DNA from 2 places in the Streptomyces sp. NPDC058221 genome. Region 2 is predicted to be linked to the other one. Evidence: riboswitches for the same ligand, from Rfam matches in the RefSeq annotation. Region 2 holds a riboswitch; the other holds the start of a gene.
What was found. Region 2 has a riboswitch for S-adenosylmethionine ahead of thrC (threonine synthase). Riboswitches for the same ligand answer to the same signal wherever they lie in the genome.
Positions count from the first base shown of each region.

Region 1: it holds a riboswitch for S-adenosylmethionine, as region 2 does, so the genes downstream of both, ACFVW8_RS18700 (glutathione S-transferase family protein) here and thrC (threonine synthase) in region 2, are expected to answer to the same signal.

Region 1 covers NZ_JBHVWF010000053.1:21,815-29,438, reverse strand. Annotated here, with positions in the region: gene ACFVW8_RS18705 (amino acid ABC transporter permease) at 1-784, opposite strand, end outside; SAM riboswitch class IV at 1,343-1,488, shown strand; gene ACFVW8_RS18700 (glutathione S-transferase family protein) at 1,840-2,547, shown strand; gene ACFVW8_RS18695 (ATP-binding cassette domain-containing protein) at 2,604-4,988, opposite strand; gene ACFVW8_RS18690 (VOC family protein) at 5,141-5,497, opposite strand; gene ACFVW8_RS18685 (IclR family transcriptional regulator) at 5,742-6,500, shown strand; gene ACFVW8_RS18680 (hypothetical protein) at 6,625-7,624, shown strand, end outside.
Region 2 covers NZ_JBHVWF010000003.1:140,390-148,013, forward strand. Annotated here, with positions in the region: gene ACFVW8_RS02370 (DUF3263 domain-containing protein) at 1-128, shown strand, start outside; gene otsB (trehalose-phosphatase) at 305-1,162, shown strand; gene ACFVW8_RS02380 (trehalose-6-phosphate synthase) at 1,139-2,530, opposite strand; gene ACFVW8_RS02385 (hypothetical protein) at 2,627-4,441, opposite strand; gene ACFVW8_RS02390 (glucosyl-3-phosphoglycerate synthase) at 4,477-5,430, opposite strand; SAM riboswitch class I at 5,584-5,710, shown strand; gene thrC (threonine synthase) at 5,728-7,020, shown strand; gene ACFVW8_RS02400 (MoaD/ThiS family protein) at 7,052-7,330, shown strand.

The sequences.
Region 1 (7,624 bases), on a different contig from region 2:
GTACGGAGCCGAACAGGTCGAGCAGCGAGACGTAGAACACCAGCGAGGTGCCCTTGACCAGGCCTATCAGCTGGTTGACGTAGTTGGGGGTGATGGAGCGCAGGGCCTGCGGGAAGACGATCTTCGCGAACTGGTACCGCTTCGGGAGGCCGAGGGCGGATGCCGCCTCGTGCTGGCCCTGGTCGACGGAGAGGATGCCGCCACGCACCACTTCGGAGGCGTACGCCGCCTCGTTCAGGCTGAGACCGATCACGGCGACGACCATGTCGGTGGCGAGGCGCGACTCGTCGAAGCTGAAGAACGCCGGGCCGAACGGCACTCCCACGCTCAGCGTCCGGTAGAGCGCGCTGAAGTTGTAGAGGAACAGCAGGATCACGATCAGCGGGACCGATCGGAACAGCCAGGTGTACACCCAGCTGACCGCGCGCAGCACCGGGCTCGGGGAGAGTCTGGCCAGGGCCAGCAGCACACCGCCGATGAGCCCCAACACCGCGCTGTATACGGCGACTTCAAGGGTGACAAGGAGGCCTTCGAGGATGGTGGGGCGCAGGAACCAGTACTGGAACCGGTCCCACTGGTAGAAGGGGTTGGTCACCAGGCCGTGGATGATCTGGGCGACCAGCACGAGCACGACGGCGCTGACGATCCAGCGGCCGGGACGCAGCAGCGGCCGGACCCGCTGCGGGGCCAGGGGTTTCGGTTCGGCGGGTGGATCGAGGCGGGGTTCCGCCTCGGCGGGCGGCGCTGACCCGGAGGACACAGCGAGGCCGGGGGAATCACTCACGGAGGGCTCCAGCGGATGCGGACAGCCCGGACCGCGGACGGCAGCGCCGCCGCGCCGGCCGGGACGACTCGGCGCGGCAGGGCGTACAGCACGGAACGGGGCCGGACGGGGCGAGGGCACACCGCGACAGCGGTGGACGTCAGGGAATCAGAGGACCGTCAGCCTCGACAGAGACAGAGGCCGCGACAGGCGGCGGTACACAGTGCGCTGCTGACGCGCTGCAGGTCGACGGAGCGGTCGGCGCAGAGCATCACGCGGCCGCGGGACCGCCAGGCGGCCATCCCCTCAGCTGCGTGCATCGCTCTCACCGTCACCATTCCGCCCCCGCGGGGCCTCGCGCCTGCCGGACTTCATCCGGTCCGGTCCCACCTGGGGGCCCCGTGCGAGGGCCGCCGGCCGCCGGCCGGCGAGCCAGGGCTTTTCACTGACGCCCGGAGGCGTTCCGCGCCGCAAGTTAGGCATGCACCGTCAGGAATGTCAACGCCCGTGACCACCAGGCGAGACGGCCCGTACGGCCTTCTTGACGGCGTCACGCCGCGGACCGAAACTGGCGTGGACGGTCACGATTGTCAGCGCCCCCGTGCAGGATCGGTCCTGCTCACGGGGTCATCGGCCCCGGCTCGCTGGCAGGCAACCCTTCCACCGCGACGGGGTGCCCCGGGTGACGACCGGGTCCCGCCGGTGTGGCGGGACAAGCGTGGTCTCGCGTCTCGCGAGCCCCGGAGTCGGGACGGGTGGGAATTGTCCAGGAACGGCTTGACGAGGCGCCTGCACATCGATCTGCTGCGTGTCTCCAGCGCTTACTAGCCCGGAATCCCGGACGCGTGCCGGCCCGCACCTCGCGGTCCGGACCGGCACAAAAGCGCAGTCGTTCCACATCCGGCCGCTGGTGCCCACAAGGCGGCGGTGGCTTCCTCGTTCCCACCGGGATCCCCATAGGGAGAGTCATGCCCGAGACAGCTTCGCGCAGTTCCAGCACAGGCAACTCGATCACGTGCAGCTCGATCCCATCCGGACCGAGTCCGTGTGCCACGCCTCCTCGTCCTCAGGTGGCCGTGCCGTCCTCCCGCATCCACAGCCGCATCGGGGTCGGTCTGGCCGGCGGCTTCTACCCCGCTCCGCACCGCTACGAGCTGTTCCTGTCGGCCCGTTGTCCGCGCTCGCTGCGTATCTCGATCACTCTCGGCCTGCTCGGTCTCCAGGACTCGGTCGCCACCACACTCGTGGGACACCCCGCCGAGACACCCGAAGCCCTCGCCTCGCTGCGCAGTGCGTACGAGGCCACGATGCACCACTACGACGGGCCGCTGACGGCGCCCGCGCTGTGCGACCGCTGGAGCGGACGGATCGTCAGCAACCACACTCCCGACATACTCCGCGACCTGGCGGGCCTGCTCTCCGGCCACGACGAGGCCTGCCCCTCCGCGCTGCGCCCGACTGAGCTCGCCGCGGACATCGACGCCCTGTGTGACCTGCTCGACCAGGACGTCACCCCCTTCGCCGGGCCGTCGGAACGATCGGCGGCGCTGGACCTGGTGGACCAGTACCTCACCCTGCGGCCCCACGTCCTGGGCGAAGGGCTGACGGCTGCGGATGTGGACCTGTGGGTGGCGCTCGTCCATCTCGGCCCGGCCGCACTCGCCACGTATCCCCGGCTCCGGGGCTACGTACGCCGTCTCGGCGAGCACCCCGCCTTCCCCGGCGGTGACGACATGGTGCTGTTCTCGGTGTGCGCCGACCCGCTCGACGTCAACTGCGCCTGACGCCTGTGCACGCCAGACGCGGGGGTCCCGTCGGGACCCCCGCTGCGCCACCCGGGTCAGGCGCCGACGTAGGCCGCGAGGTGCTCGCCGGTGAGCGTGGAGCGGTCGGCGATGAGATCGGCGGGGGTCCCCTCGAAGACGAGCCTGCCGCCGTCATGACCTGCTCCGGGCCCCAGATCGATGATCCAGTCGGCGTGTGCCATGACCGCCTGGTGGTGCTCGATGACGATGACCGACTTGCCGGAGTCGACGAGCCGGTCGAGCAGGCCGAGCAGCTGCTCGACATCGGCGAGGTGGAGGCCGGTGGTCGGTTCGTCAAGGACGTAGACGCCGCCCTTCTCGGCCATGTGGGTGGCGAGCTTGAGTCGTTGCCGCTCGCCGCCGGAGAGCGTGGTGAGCGGCTGACCGAGGCTGAGGTAGCCGAGCCCCACGTCGGCGAGCCTGCCGAGGATGCGGTGTGCGGCCGGGGTGTGCGCCTCGCCGTCGCCGAAGAACTCCTCGGCCTCGGTCACCGACATCGCGAGCACCTCACTGATGTCGCGGCCGCCGAGGCGGTATTCCAGCACCGAGGCCAGGAACCGTTTCCCCTCGCACTCCTCGCAGACGGTGGCGACGCCGGCCATCATCGCGAGGTCGGTGTAGATGACGCCCGCCCCGTTGCAACCGGGGCAGGCACCCTCGGAGTTGGCGCTGAAGAGTGCCGGCTTGACGCCGTTGGCCTTCGCGAACGCCTTGCGGATCGGGTCGAGCAGGCCGGTGTACGTCGCGGGGTTGCTCCGTCGCGAACCGCGGATCGCGCTCTGGTCGATCGACACCACACCGTCCAGGCCCGAGACCGATCCGTGGATCAGCGAGCTCTTGCCGGAGCCGGCCACGCCGGTGACGACGGTGAGGACCCCGAGCGGGATGTCGACGTCGACGTCGGAGAGGTTGTTCGCCTGCGCGCCGCGGATCTCCAGCGCGCCGGTGGGCTTGCGCAATGCCTCCTTGAGCGTGGCCCGGTCGTCGAAATGACGGCCCGTGACCGTGCCCCCGGCCCGCAGCCCCTTGACGGTGCCCTCGAAGCACACCGTTCCGCCCGCCGTACCGGCACCGGGTCCGAGATCGACGACATGGTCGGCGATGGCGATCGTCTCCGGCTTGTGCTCCACGACGAGCACCGTGTTGCCCTTGTCCCGCAGGCGCAGCAACAGGTTGTTCATCCGCTGGATGTCGTGGGGGTGCAGGCCGGCGGTGGGCTCGTCGAAGACATAAGTGGTGTCGGTGAGGGAGGAGCCGAGGTGGCGGATCATCTTCACGCGCTGCGCCTCACCGCCCGACAGCGTGCCCGACGGCCGGTCGAGTGCCAGGTAGCCGAGACCGATCTCCACGAACGAGTCGAGCGTCTGCCCCAGCGCGGTGAGCAGGGGCGCCACCGAGGGCTCGTCGAGGCCGTGGACCCATGCGGCGAGGTCGCTGATCTGCATGGCGCAGGCGTCGGCGATGTTGATCCGCTCGATCTTCGACGACCGGGCCTCTTCGCTCAGCCGGGTGCCGTCGCACTCGGGGCAGGTGGTGAAGGTGACCGCCCGCTCCACGAACGCCCGGATGTGCGGTTGCAGGGCTTCCTTGTCCTTGGACAGGAACGACTTCTGGATCTTGGGGATCAGTCCCTCGTAGGTGAGGTTCACTCCCTCGACCTTGACCTTGACCGGCTCCCGGTGGAGGAAGTCCTGCATCTCCTTCTTGGTGTACTTGCGGATCGGCTTGTCCGGGTCGAGCAGGCCCGATTCGGCATAGACCCGGACGGTCCAGAAGCTGTCCGACTTCCAGCCGGGGATGGTGAACGCACCCTCGGCGAGCGACTTGGAGTCGTCGTAGAGCTGGGTGAGGTCGATGTCGGAGACGGTTCCCCGGCCCTCACAGCGCGTACACATCCCGCCGGTGCGGTTGAAGGTCGCCTTCACCGCCTTCTTGGCGCCGCGCTCGACCGTGATGGCACCGCTCGCCCGGACCGAGGGGACGTTGAACGCGTACGCGCCGGGCGGTCCGATGTGCGGCTTCCCGAGCCGGCTGAAGAGGATGCGCAGCATCGCGTTGGCGTCGGTGGCCGTGCCGACGGTGGACCGCGGATCGGCACCCAGCTTCTGCTGGTCGACGATGATCGCGGTCGTGAGGCCGTCCAGGACGTCGACCTCGGGCCTGGCCAGGGTCGGCATGAAGCCCTGGACGAAGGCGCTGTAGGTCTCGTTGATCAGCCGCTGCGACTCGGCGGCGATCGTGTTGAACACCAGGGAGGTCTTGCCCGATCCGGAGACACCGGTGAACACCGTGAGCCGCCGCTTCGGGATCTCGATGCTGACGTCCTTGAGGTTGTTCACGCGCGCACCGTGCACCCGGATCACGTCATGGATGTCAGCAGCGTGCGGCGCGGGCGACTGCGCGTCCGTCCTGGTGGTCATGCTTATGGTTTCCCCGTCTTTCGGCCGGGGCCGTCGTCGCGGCCCCGTAGGCATCGTCCGGCTCGGTCCGACCGGCTGCGAGCGGTACGCATTCTTACTTCGTCGGCGCGGCCGTGGCAACACTCCGCCGGCCCGCCCGGGCGGTTCGGTGCTCAGCTGTCCTGGAGCAGTCCGAGCACGTTGCCGTCGGGGTCGGTGAAGGTGGCCACCAGGCGGCCGCCACCGACGTCGTGCGCGGGTTCCCGCACGGTGGCACCCGCTGCCGTCACCTCGGCCAGCTTCGCCTCGATGTCCGGCACGTGCCAGTACGCCACGGGCCCGGTCATACCCTGCGGTCCGCCGCCCGGCACCAGCCCGATGTGCTGGCCCCCCGCCTCGTAACCGACGTAGTAGGGCTCGTCGGCCTGCGGAGCCACCCCGAGCAGGGCGGTGTACACGGCCTTGGCCGCCGCCAGGTCGGACACGGGGTGCAGGACGGTCTTGATTCCCTGGGTGGAAGAGCTGGTCACGGTCACTCCTGTGGTTCGTGGGCCGGTTCGGCCGGGCGGGACGGTCGTGCCGGGGCGGGGCCGCCGGCCGGTGTCCGTCATTCACGCTAGCCGCGGCTCAAGGGCCGCGCTTCTTCGTTCCTGATCGGTCCGCCCGTCCGTCCCGATCCCCCGCGATACTTCTTCCCCTCTTGCTCCGCCCCAGGTCAGGCGTCATGCCTGGGACATATTGCCGCCTTCCGGCGCCGGGTCCATGCTTAGGGGCATGGGTGACGAGGCCGGCCCCGGACTCACCGCGTACGTGAAGCGTGCTCTCCGAGTGATGGAGGTCGCCGGGGCACACGCGGGAGAAGTGCCGGTCCAGCAGCTGGCGCGGGAGGCCGGGCTGCCCATGGCCACGGTTCAGGACCTGCTGACGACTCTCGCGCAGGACGGCTATCTGACCGAGCTGGACAACGGCCTGTTCACCCCCGACCACAGCCACGGCCTCCTGAGTGCCGGACGCCACGGACCCGAGCTGCTGGATCGCGTCCGCCCCGTTCTGACGTCCTTGCGCAATGATCTTTCGGCCGCGGTCTATCTGACGGTGTACGAGGAGGGCGAGATCCGTGTCATGGAGATCGTCGACAGCGCACGGGCTCCCCGCGTGGACCTCTGGGTGGGTTTCCAGGACGCCGGGCACGCCACGGCCCTGGGCAAGACCGTGCTCCGTGAGCTGGACGAGAAGGCCCGCGCCGAGTACTTCTCCCGGCACCCGCTGACCGACCTCACACCCCGCACGATCACGCGCCGGGAGGAGCTGCTGCGTCAGCTCGACTCCTCGCCCGCGGCGCCGGTCGTCATGGACCGGGAGGAGTACGCGCGCGGTACGACCTGCGTCGCGGTGCCCGTGTACAGCGGTGACCGGATCGGTTCACTCGGCATCTCGTTCCGGTCGGACCGGATGTACCGGACCAGCCGGGTCCGGGCAGAGCTGCTGTCGTCGGCCATGCGCGTGACCATGGGGCTCTCGCTTCCCGACTGAGCCCCTCCGCTCGGCAGTTCGACCGTAATCCCTGGAAAGAATCCGCCGGGAGCGTTACGATCACCGCGATGACGACACACTCTGTTCACAGATTGGGGGACCCGTCCGCGCAAGGTGAGTGCTGATGCTCACCGATACCGCGAACAGGGATTCCCGCTTTTCCTACTGGCTGCGCGTGCGCGAGTTCGCCGTGCCGCCCTCCATGATCGAGACAGCGACCGTCCGCCGTTCCGCCGGGGACTGGGCCGGGGCGTGCGCCGCCGCAGGCATCGACGTAGATCTGAATCTGCGTTCCGTGGCATCCGCTCATGGCCGCGACCTCGCAGCCCGGGTCCGGGCCGATCTCCGGCATCTGGCGCCCGATCTGCTGCGCTGGCATCTGCCGAGGATCGCTCCTGACGGGCTGCTGCGTCCCGGGCTGACCATCGCGCTGGCCCGGTACGACGCCGGTGGGCAGGCCAGTCCGGGCCCGGTGCAGCTCGTGGTCCGGACGCCGCCGGCCCGGGCGGACGGCGGTCAGCGGATCAGCCTCGCGCTGTGGGACGGAGCGCTCTGCGGTGCCGGTGCCCGCGGGCATCCCCACCCCCGTCCCGACCGGCGGTTCCGCCTGGATCTGCACCGTCACCTCTGGGATGCGCGCCGCTCCGACGAGCTGCGGGCCAGGTCCGGGGCCGGTCCGGCATCCGCCGGCGTCCGCCGCGTACTGAATCCGGAGGCGCTCGGATCGAGTTCGCTGCTGCGGCGGTCCGCCGTTGACCGGTGGGCGGACGAGGCCGGGATCCTGCTGCGCGCCGAGGGGCTGCACACCGGTCCGGTCGGCGTGCGGTGCGGGCCACGGCGGCTGCTCCTGGACCCGGTCGGGGCGGCGGCCGGGGAAGAGCCACCCGCGCTGCGGATCTCGGCGGCGCCTGCGGCCGGTGCCGTGCGCGCACTGCCCCTCCTGCCCGACGCGGCGACCTGGGTACCGCCCGACCTGGAACTGCTCCGAGCCGGTGCGATCGGGGCGGGGCAGCTGCACCCCCTGGTCGCCTCGGCGCTCGTGCCCGACCATGCACCGACGGGTCCCCGCCGTGCTCCGGAGCGGTCGGACGAACCGCGCCTCGTCGAATGCCGTGGAGCCCGGC
Region 2 (7,624 bases):
GTATCTCGCCGACCCGCTACTACCAGCTGCTGAACGCGCTCCTGGACGACCGGCGGGCGCTGGAGGCCGACCCGGTCACGGTGAACCGCCTCCGCCGCGTACGCGAGGCGAGGCGGGGCCGCCGCTGAGGACCGGGGGCTCCGCCCCCGCACCCCCGCACCTCAATCGCCGGCGGGGCTTGAAATGTGCCGAGCCCCGGTGGTGCCTGCATTTCAAGCCTCTCCGGCGATTGAGGAGCAGGGGTTGGGGGCAGCGCCCCCGGTGAGGCCCCCACGCACAGGCCACCGCCTATAGGCTCGGGCGCATGGGCAGCCACCCGCACACCCCGCCCCCGCCGGCCCCGACGACCCCCGCCGGGCAGGAGGGTCTCGCGGCCCTCCTCGCCCGCCCCGACCGCGCCGTCATCGCACTCGATTTCGACGGCACACTCGCCGACATCGTCCCCGACCCGGAGCAGGCCCGCGCCCACACCGGCACCGTCGAGGCGCTCGCGGCCCTCGCGCCGAAGGTCGCGTCCATCGCCGTGATCACCGGCCGCCCGGCCGGCGTCGCGGTCCGCTACGGCGGCTTCGCCGGGGTCGCCGGTCTCGACCACCTCGTCGTCCTCGGCCACTACGGCGCCGAGCGCTGGGACGCCGTCACCGGTACCGTCCGCGCCCCCGCCCCGCACCCCGGGGTCGCCGCCGTGCGGGCCGAACTCCCCGGCGTGCTCGACAGGTTCGACTCCTGGCGCGGCACGTGGATAGAGGAGAAGGGGCAGGCGCTCGCCGTCCACACCCGCCGCGCCGAGGACCCGCAGGCCGCCTTCGAGGCCCTGCGCGGCCCCCTCGGCGAGCTCGCCGCCCGGCACGGGCTGATCGTCGAACCGGGCCGCCTGGTCCTGGAGTTGCGCCCAGCGGGCATGGACAAGGGTGTCGCGCTCACGCAGTACGTGCGCGAGACGGGCGCCGAGTCCGTGCTGTACGCGGGTGACGACCTGGGCGACCTGGCCGCCTTCGCCGCCGTGGAGAAGCTCCGCACCGAGGGCCCCGACGGCACGCCCGGTCTGCTGATCTGCAGCGGCGGGGCCGAGGTGCCCGAACTGGCCGAGCGTGCCGACCTGTTGCTGCCGGGGCCGGGAGCCGTCGTGGAGTTCCTGTCAGTCCTGGCGCAGCGCCTCTAGCTGGTCCATGAACCACTGCTGCGGCGGCAGCGCGGTCGCCGCGGCGGCCAGCCGCTCCGTGCGCACCGTCCGCTCGTCCTGCGGCATCGTCAGCGCCTCGTGCAGGGCGTCGGCGGTGGCGGACACGTCGTACGGGTTCACCGTGATCGCGTCGTCGCCCAGCTCCTCGTACGCCCCGGCCTCCCGCGACAGCACCAGCGCGCAGCCGTGGTCGGAGACGACCGGGACCTCCTTGGCGACCAGGTTCATCCCGTCCCGGATGGGGTTGACGAGTGCCACGTCGGCCAGCCGGTACGCGGCCAGTGAGCGGGCGAAGTCGTCCTTCACATGGAGCACGACCGGGGTCCAGTCAGCCGTCCCGTACACCGTATTGATGTCGTCGGCGACGCGCTGCACCTCGGCCGTGTACTCCCGGTACACCGCGAGGTCCTGCCGCGAGGGGTAGGCGAACGCGATGTGGACGACGCGGCCGCGCCACTCGGGCCGCTCGTCGAGCAGGGCCCGGTAGGCGAGCATCCCGCGGACGATGTTCTTGGACAGCTCGGTGCGGTCCACCCGCACGACGGTCTTCCGGCCCGGGCCCACCTGCTCGCGCAGCGCCGCCATCCGTTCGTCCACGTCCGCCTCGTGCGCGCGGCGGCGCAGGAAGTCCGCGTCGGCGCCGAGCCCGTGCACACCGATGCGGGTGCGCCCGGTGCCGCCGAGGATCTCCGTACAGCAGCCGATGAAGGCGTCCGCCCAGCGCCGGGTCAGGAAGGCCGCCCGGTCGGCGCCGAGGATGCCGTGCAGCAGCTGCTCGGCGATGTCGTCGGGCAGCATCCGGAAGTAGTCGACGGGCGCCCACGGGGTGTGCGAGAAGTGGCCGATCCGCAGGTCGGGGCGGAGCTCGCGGAGCATGCCGGGCACCAGCGCCAGGTGGTAGTCCTGCACCAGGACCGCCGCGCCCTCGCCCGCCTCCTCGGCGAGCGCCTCGGCGAAGGCCCGGTTGTAGGTCTCGAACGAGGCCCACTGCCGGCGGAACTCCGCGTCGAAGACGGGCTCCACGGGGGTCTGGTAGAGCAGGTGGTGGACGAACCAGAGCACCGAGTTCGCGATGCCGTTGTACGCGTCGGCGTGCACCTGCGCGTCGATGTCGAGCATCCGTACACCCGGCTCACCGACCCCGCGCCGCACCGCCTCGCGGTCGCCGTCGCCCAGCGCGGCGCAGACCCACATCTTGTCGTCGACGGCGCTCAGTCCGGAGACGAGCCCGCCCCCGCCGCGTTTCGCGTCGAGCGAGCCGTCCTCGCCCAGCGTGTACGAGACCGGACCGCGGTTGGACGCGACGAGTACCTGGGAGGCGGACTGGGGGGCGTGCTCGGAGACCATGTTGCGGAATCTAGCCCGATCACGAACCGCGCAAACGTGCGTGCGGCCGCGCTCCCGGGGGAGTGCGGCCGCACGCGGGCGGACAGCGGGGCCGGGTCAGCCGTTGCGGGAGCGTCCGCGGGTCAGCCCGAAGGCGACGCTTCCGGTCGCGCCGAGAGCGAGTGCGAGGGCTCCCAGCAGCCACAGCTGCTCATGGCCGGTGCCGGTGGCGGCCATCGAGCCGCCGTCGTACCCGGCCGGCGGGGCGGGGGGACCGGGCGGCGTCGGCCGGTGCTGGTGGGTCACCGAGGGGGACGGCTCCGGGTGGCCGGCTCCGGGGTCGGGGGAGTGGCTCGGCGGCGGGGGCGGCGTCGGGTCGGGCTTCTCGACGACCGGAGTCACGCCGCAGCCCGGGTCGGTGCTGCCCGGTTCGCAGTTGGAGCGCGGCGACTGCACGTCGATGCCGTTGTGGAGTCTGCCGTCGCCGGTGGCCGGGTCGTTGACGGTGAGGGAGTACGTCACGGTCGCGGTCTTCCCGGCCGGGATGTCGCCCAGGTAGCCGATCCGCGGTGCCTGGTACGAGACGTTCCCGAGGGTCGCCCGGGCGTCGTCGTTGTAGACGGCGTCGTCGAGGTTGTCGCCGAGGTCGTCGGTGAATTTGGCGTTCGGGTAGTCGAGCGAGCTGATGTTCTTCGCACGGACGGTGTACGTGACGGTGTCACCGGGAGCGACGGCGCCGGACGGCGAGGCGGTCTTGGAGATCTCCAGGTCCGGTACGGGGACGGAGAACGCCAGCGCGGACGGGACGTACGTGTCGCCCTTGGTGCCGAAGGTCAGCGTGGTCGAGGTGTCGCCGGGCCGGATGGTGTCGTCGGGTACCTCGAACTCCTTGGCGTCGATGCTCAGGTTGTTGACGTAATCCGGATCGGCGGAGCCGTCGGCGGCGCTGACGAAGAAGTTGTTGGTGTTGCCCGTGTGGGGCTCGGTGACGTTCCGGTCCTCGATCAGGAAGCGGTCGCCGGGGGTGTTCCAGTCGCCCTCGTACGCGGTCACGGAGGCGCGGATCTTCCCGTGGCCCGAGCGGTAGAAGCCGTCCACCCCGACCGTGGTGTCGGGTGAGGTGGAGCGCTGGAGCACGTGGCCGCCGTAGACGTAGACGTTGCGGCGTTCGGGGGCGTAGGTCTCGTCCGGTGCGTCGTAGGCGTAGACGACGGTGAGCGACCAGCCCGCCACGCAGCCCTTGCCGTTGGCGGACCAGATGTCGCCGACGGCGACGGGGAGCGGTGCTCCGGTGCCGGTGACCCGGCCGAACGCGGCGGTGACGTCGGCCTCGCCCGTGTAGTAGTGCGGGCCGTTGGTGGTCGAGGGGTCCTGGACCAGGTCCTCGGCGGAGACCTTCCCGGCCGGGGCGCCGTCGACCCCGATGGCGGGGACGGCGTCCAGCGGCTCACCGGGGGAGCCCGCCACATCGGCGCCTGAGATGTCGCAGCGCTTCAGCGCGCTGCCGCTGGGGCCCCGGTAGGTGCCGTCGTTGCCGCCCCAGAACAGCCGGGCGTACGTCACCCGGGCGCCGGGCGGGACGGTGACGCGGCCGGTGCTCGACCCGAAGCCGTCCGTGGTGCCCGCGGTGTTCAGCCGCTGCATGTCGAAGGTGTTGTTGTTGTCCCGGCCCTGGCCGGATGCGGCGACGGCGCACCGGCCGGCCATGTCGGCGGGGCTGGTGGGGCAGCCCATGACGGTGTTGCCGACGGTCCTGAAGTCGCCGTACACGGCCTCGTCGTAGCGCTGGGCGAACGGCGAGACGACATCGGCGGCCGCGGGGGCGGCATGGACGAGTCCGGTGACGGCGGTGCTCAGCAGGGCCAGGGCGGCGAGGGAGACCGGCAGTCTGCGGCTCCGGCGCAGCATGGTCATGAATGGGGGGAATGCCATGCAGCGAACTTAAAGAAGATTTACGCCTTAATCGGTCACGCCGCGCGGTGCGAGACGTACTCCGCGATCTCGCACATCGGCGGCCGCTCCTCGGTGTCCACCGCGTACGTGTGCGGGACGAAACCGCGCTCGCCCCGCTCGAACTGGGTCAGCGAGGGCCGGACCAGATGCCCCCGGGAGAGCCGCAGCTGCGCGGTCCGGTAGATGGCCGCCGCCATCCGGCCGAGCGCCTGGCCGTCCTGATGGCGGTGTTTCCGGACGCCGACGTCGACCTGGCCGAGCGCGTCCAGGCCGACCGTGTGCAGGGCGTCGACGAGCAGCCCCAGCTCCACTCCGTAACCGACCGGGAACGGCAGCTGTTCGAGCAGGGAGCGGCGCACGGCGTACTCGCCGCCCAGCGGCTGGACGAAGCCGGCCAGCTGCGGCCAGTGCAGATTGAGCAGCGGCCGTGCCACCAGCTCGGTGACCCGTCCGCCCTGACCTGCGGTGTCGCCGAGCGGGCGGTCGTACATCGCCTTGACGAACTGCACCGAGGGGTCGGTCAGCAGCGGACCGACGATGCCGGAGACGAAGTCGGCCGAGAAGTCCTTCAGATCCGCGTCGATGAAGCAGACGATGTCACCGCCGGTCACCAGAAGTGACCGCCAGAGCACCTCGCCCTTGCCGGGCACGGCCGGGATGCGGGGCAGGACCGCGTCCCGGTGGATCACCCGGGCACCGGCCCGGCGCGCGACCTCGGCGGTGGAGTCCGTGGAGCCGGAGTCGATCACCACGAGTTCGTCGACCAGCCGGACCTTCTCCATGAGCTCGCGCCGGATCGTCGTGACGATGTCCCCGACCGTCGCCGCCTCGTTCAGCGCCGGCAGCACGACGCTCACGCTCCCGCTCCCGCTGTGCGGGTCGTTCCTGGCGGCCAGAAGCCGGTCCAGCGGACGGTCGGCGGCCGACCAGGAACGCCTGGTCAGCCAGCGTTCGACCTCTTCCAGCACGGTCGATACTCCCTGTGTGTGATCCATCTCGCGGTTCGGACGACTATCTCAACAGTCCGGTGCTTCGGTTACAGTCTTGAACAACGCAGATGGCCGTCGCATGCCGGGGGCCGTCCGCCGATAAACGCCTGGATCGATGGTCCAGTGCCATAGCGCTCATCCAGAGGGACAGAGGGAACGGCCCGTTGAAGTCCCGGCAACCCTCCTGCCGACCGCGAGGTTCGGTAGGGAAGGTGCCAATTCCGTCTTGTGGCGAAATGCGTCACAAGGAAGATGAGGAGAAAGGGCCTCGCCACCATGGCTGTTCAGACTGTTGAAGCAAACACCGACTCTTCTGTGGACCTCGGTCCCGCCGCGGCGCTTTCCTGCCGCGAGTGCGGAGAGCGATTCGAGCTCGGTCCGCTTTTCGCCTGTGTGACCTGTTTCGGGCCGCTCGAAGTGGCGTACGACCTGCCGAGCGGCTCCCCGGACGAGCTGAAGAAGCGCATCGAGGCCGGACCCAACAACATCTGGCGCTACGCGCCGCTGCTGCCGGTCCCCTCCGATGTCGCGGACAAGCCCAACATCAACCCCGGCTTCACCAAGCTGGTCAAGGCCGACAACCTCGCCCGTGAGCTGGGCGTCACCGGCGGTCTGTACGTCAAGGACGACTCCGGCAACCCGACGCACTCCTTCAAGGACCGCGTCGTCGCGATCGCCGTCGAGGCCGCCCGCGCCTTCGGCTTCACCACGCTCTCCTGCTCCTCCACCGGCAACCTGGCCGGAGCGGTCGGCGCCGCCGCCGCCCGGGCGGGCCTGCGGTCCTGCGTGTTCATCCCGCACGACCTGGAGCAGGGCAAGGTCGTCATGGCCGCGGTGTACGGCGGTGAGCTGGTCGGTATCGAGGGCAACTACGACGACGTCAACCGCTTCTGCTCGGAGCTCATCGGCGACCCGCTCGGTGAGGGCTGGGGCTTCGTCAACGTCAACCTGCGCCCGTACTACGGCGAGGGTTCCAAGACGCTCGCGTACGAGATCTGCGAGCAGCTCGGCTGGCAGCTGCCCGACCAGATCGTCATCCCGATCGCGTCCGGCTCGCAGCTCACGAAGATCGACAAGGGTCTCCAGGAGCTGATCAAGCTCGGTCTGGTCGAGGACAAGCCGTACCGGATCTTCGGCGCCCAGGCCGAGGGCTGCTCGCCGGTCTCCACCGCCTTCAAGGCCGGTCACGACGTCGTGCGGCCGCAGAAGCCGGACACCATCGCCAAGTCCCTGGCGATCGGCAACCCGGCCGACGGCCCGTACGTCCTGGACATCGCCCGCCGCACCGGCGGCGCCGTCGAGGACGTCAACGACGAGCAGGTCGTCGACGCGATCAAGCTCCTGGCGCGCACCGAGGGCATCTTCGCCGAGACCGCGGGCGGGGTGACCGTCGGCGTGACGAAGAAGCTGATCGAGGCCGGCCTGCTCGACCCGACGCTCACCACCGTCGTCCTGAACACAGGTGACGGCCTCAAGACGCTGGACGCGGTGGCCGCCACCTCGCAGGCGACGGCGACGATCCGTCCGAGCCTGGACGCCTTCCGCGCCGCCGGCCTCGGCACCAACTGACCTAACCGAGACTCCAGGAAGGGCACCCACCATGAGCGTCAAGGTCCGTATCCCCACCATCCTCCGCACCTACACGGGCGGCCAGGCCGAGGTCCCGGCCGAGGGCGCGACCCTCTCCCAGGTCATCGAGTCCCTGGAGAAGGACCACCCGGGCATCGCCGCCCGCGTCCTGGACGACCAGGGCAAGCTCCGCCGCTTCGTGAACGTGTACGTCAACGACGACGACGTGCGCTTTGAAGGCGGCCTGGAAGCGGTCACCCCGGACGGCGCCGGCGTCTCCATCATCCCGGCCGTCGCCGGCGGCTGCTGAGCCCTGCGGGGCCGAGCGGTTCCGACCGCCGGCTCCGACTGCACCGCGTCACCGCCATTGCCCCCTCCGCGACACAAGCGGAGGGGGCAATTCTGCATGGTTGAACGCGGTAGAGTGTGGGAAGTCCCCTCCGCTGCCCGTGCCCCCCGCATATGAGAATGCGCCCGGCCACGACAAGATGCAGCCAAAGTGCCTGAGCCTCTTGCGCCATAAGTCGCCTTTGCCTGGCCCGACTTGCCCAGGATCCTCACGGATTCCTCATATTCGGGCGCTCCGTGCTGCCCAGAATTCTCG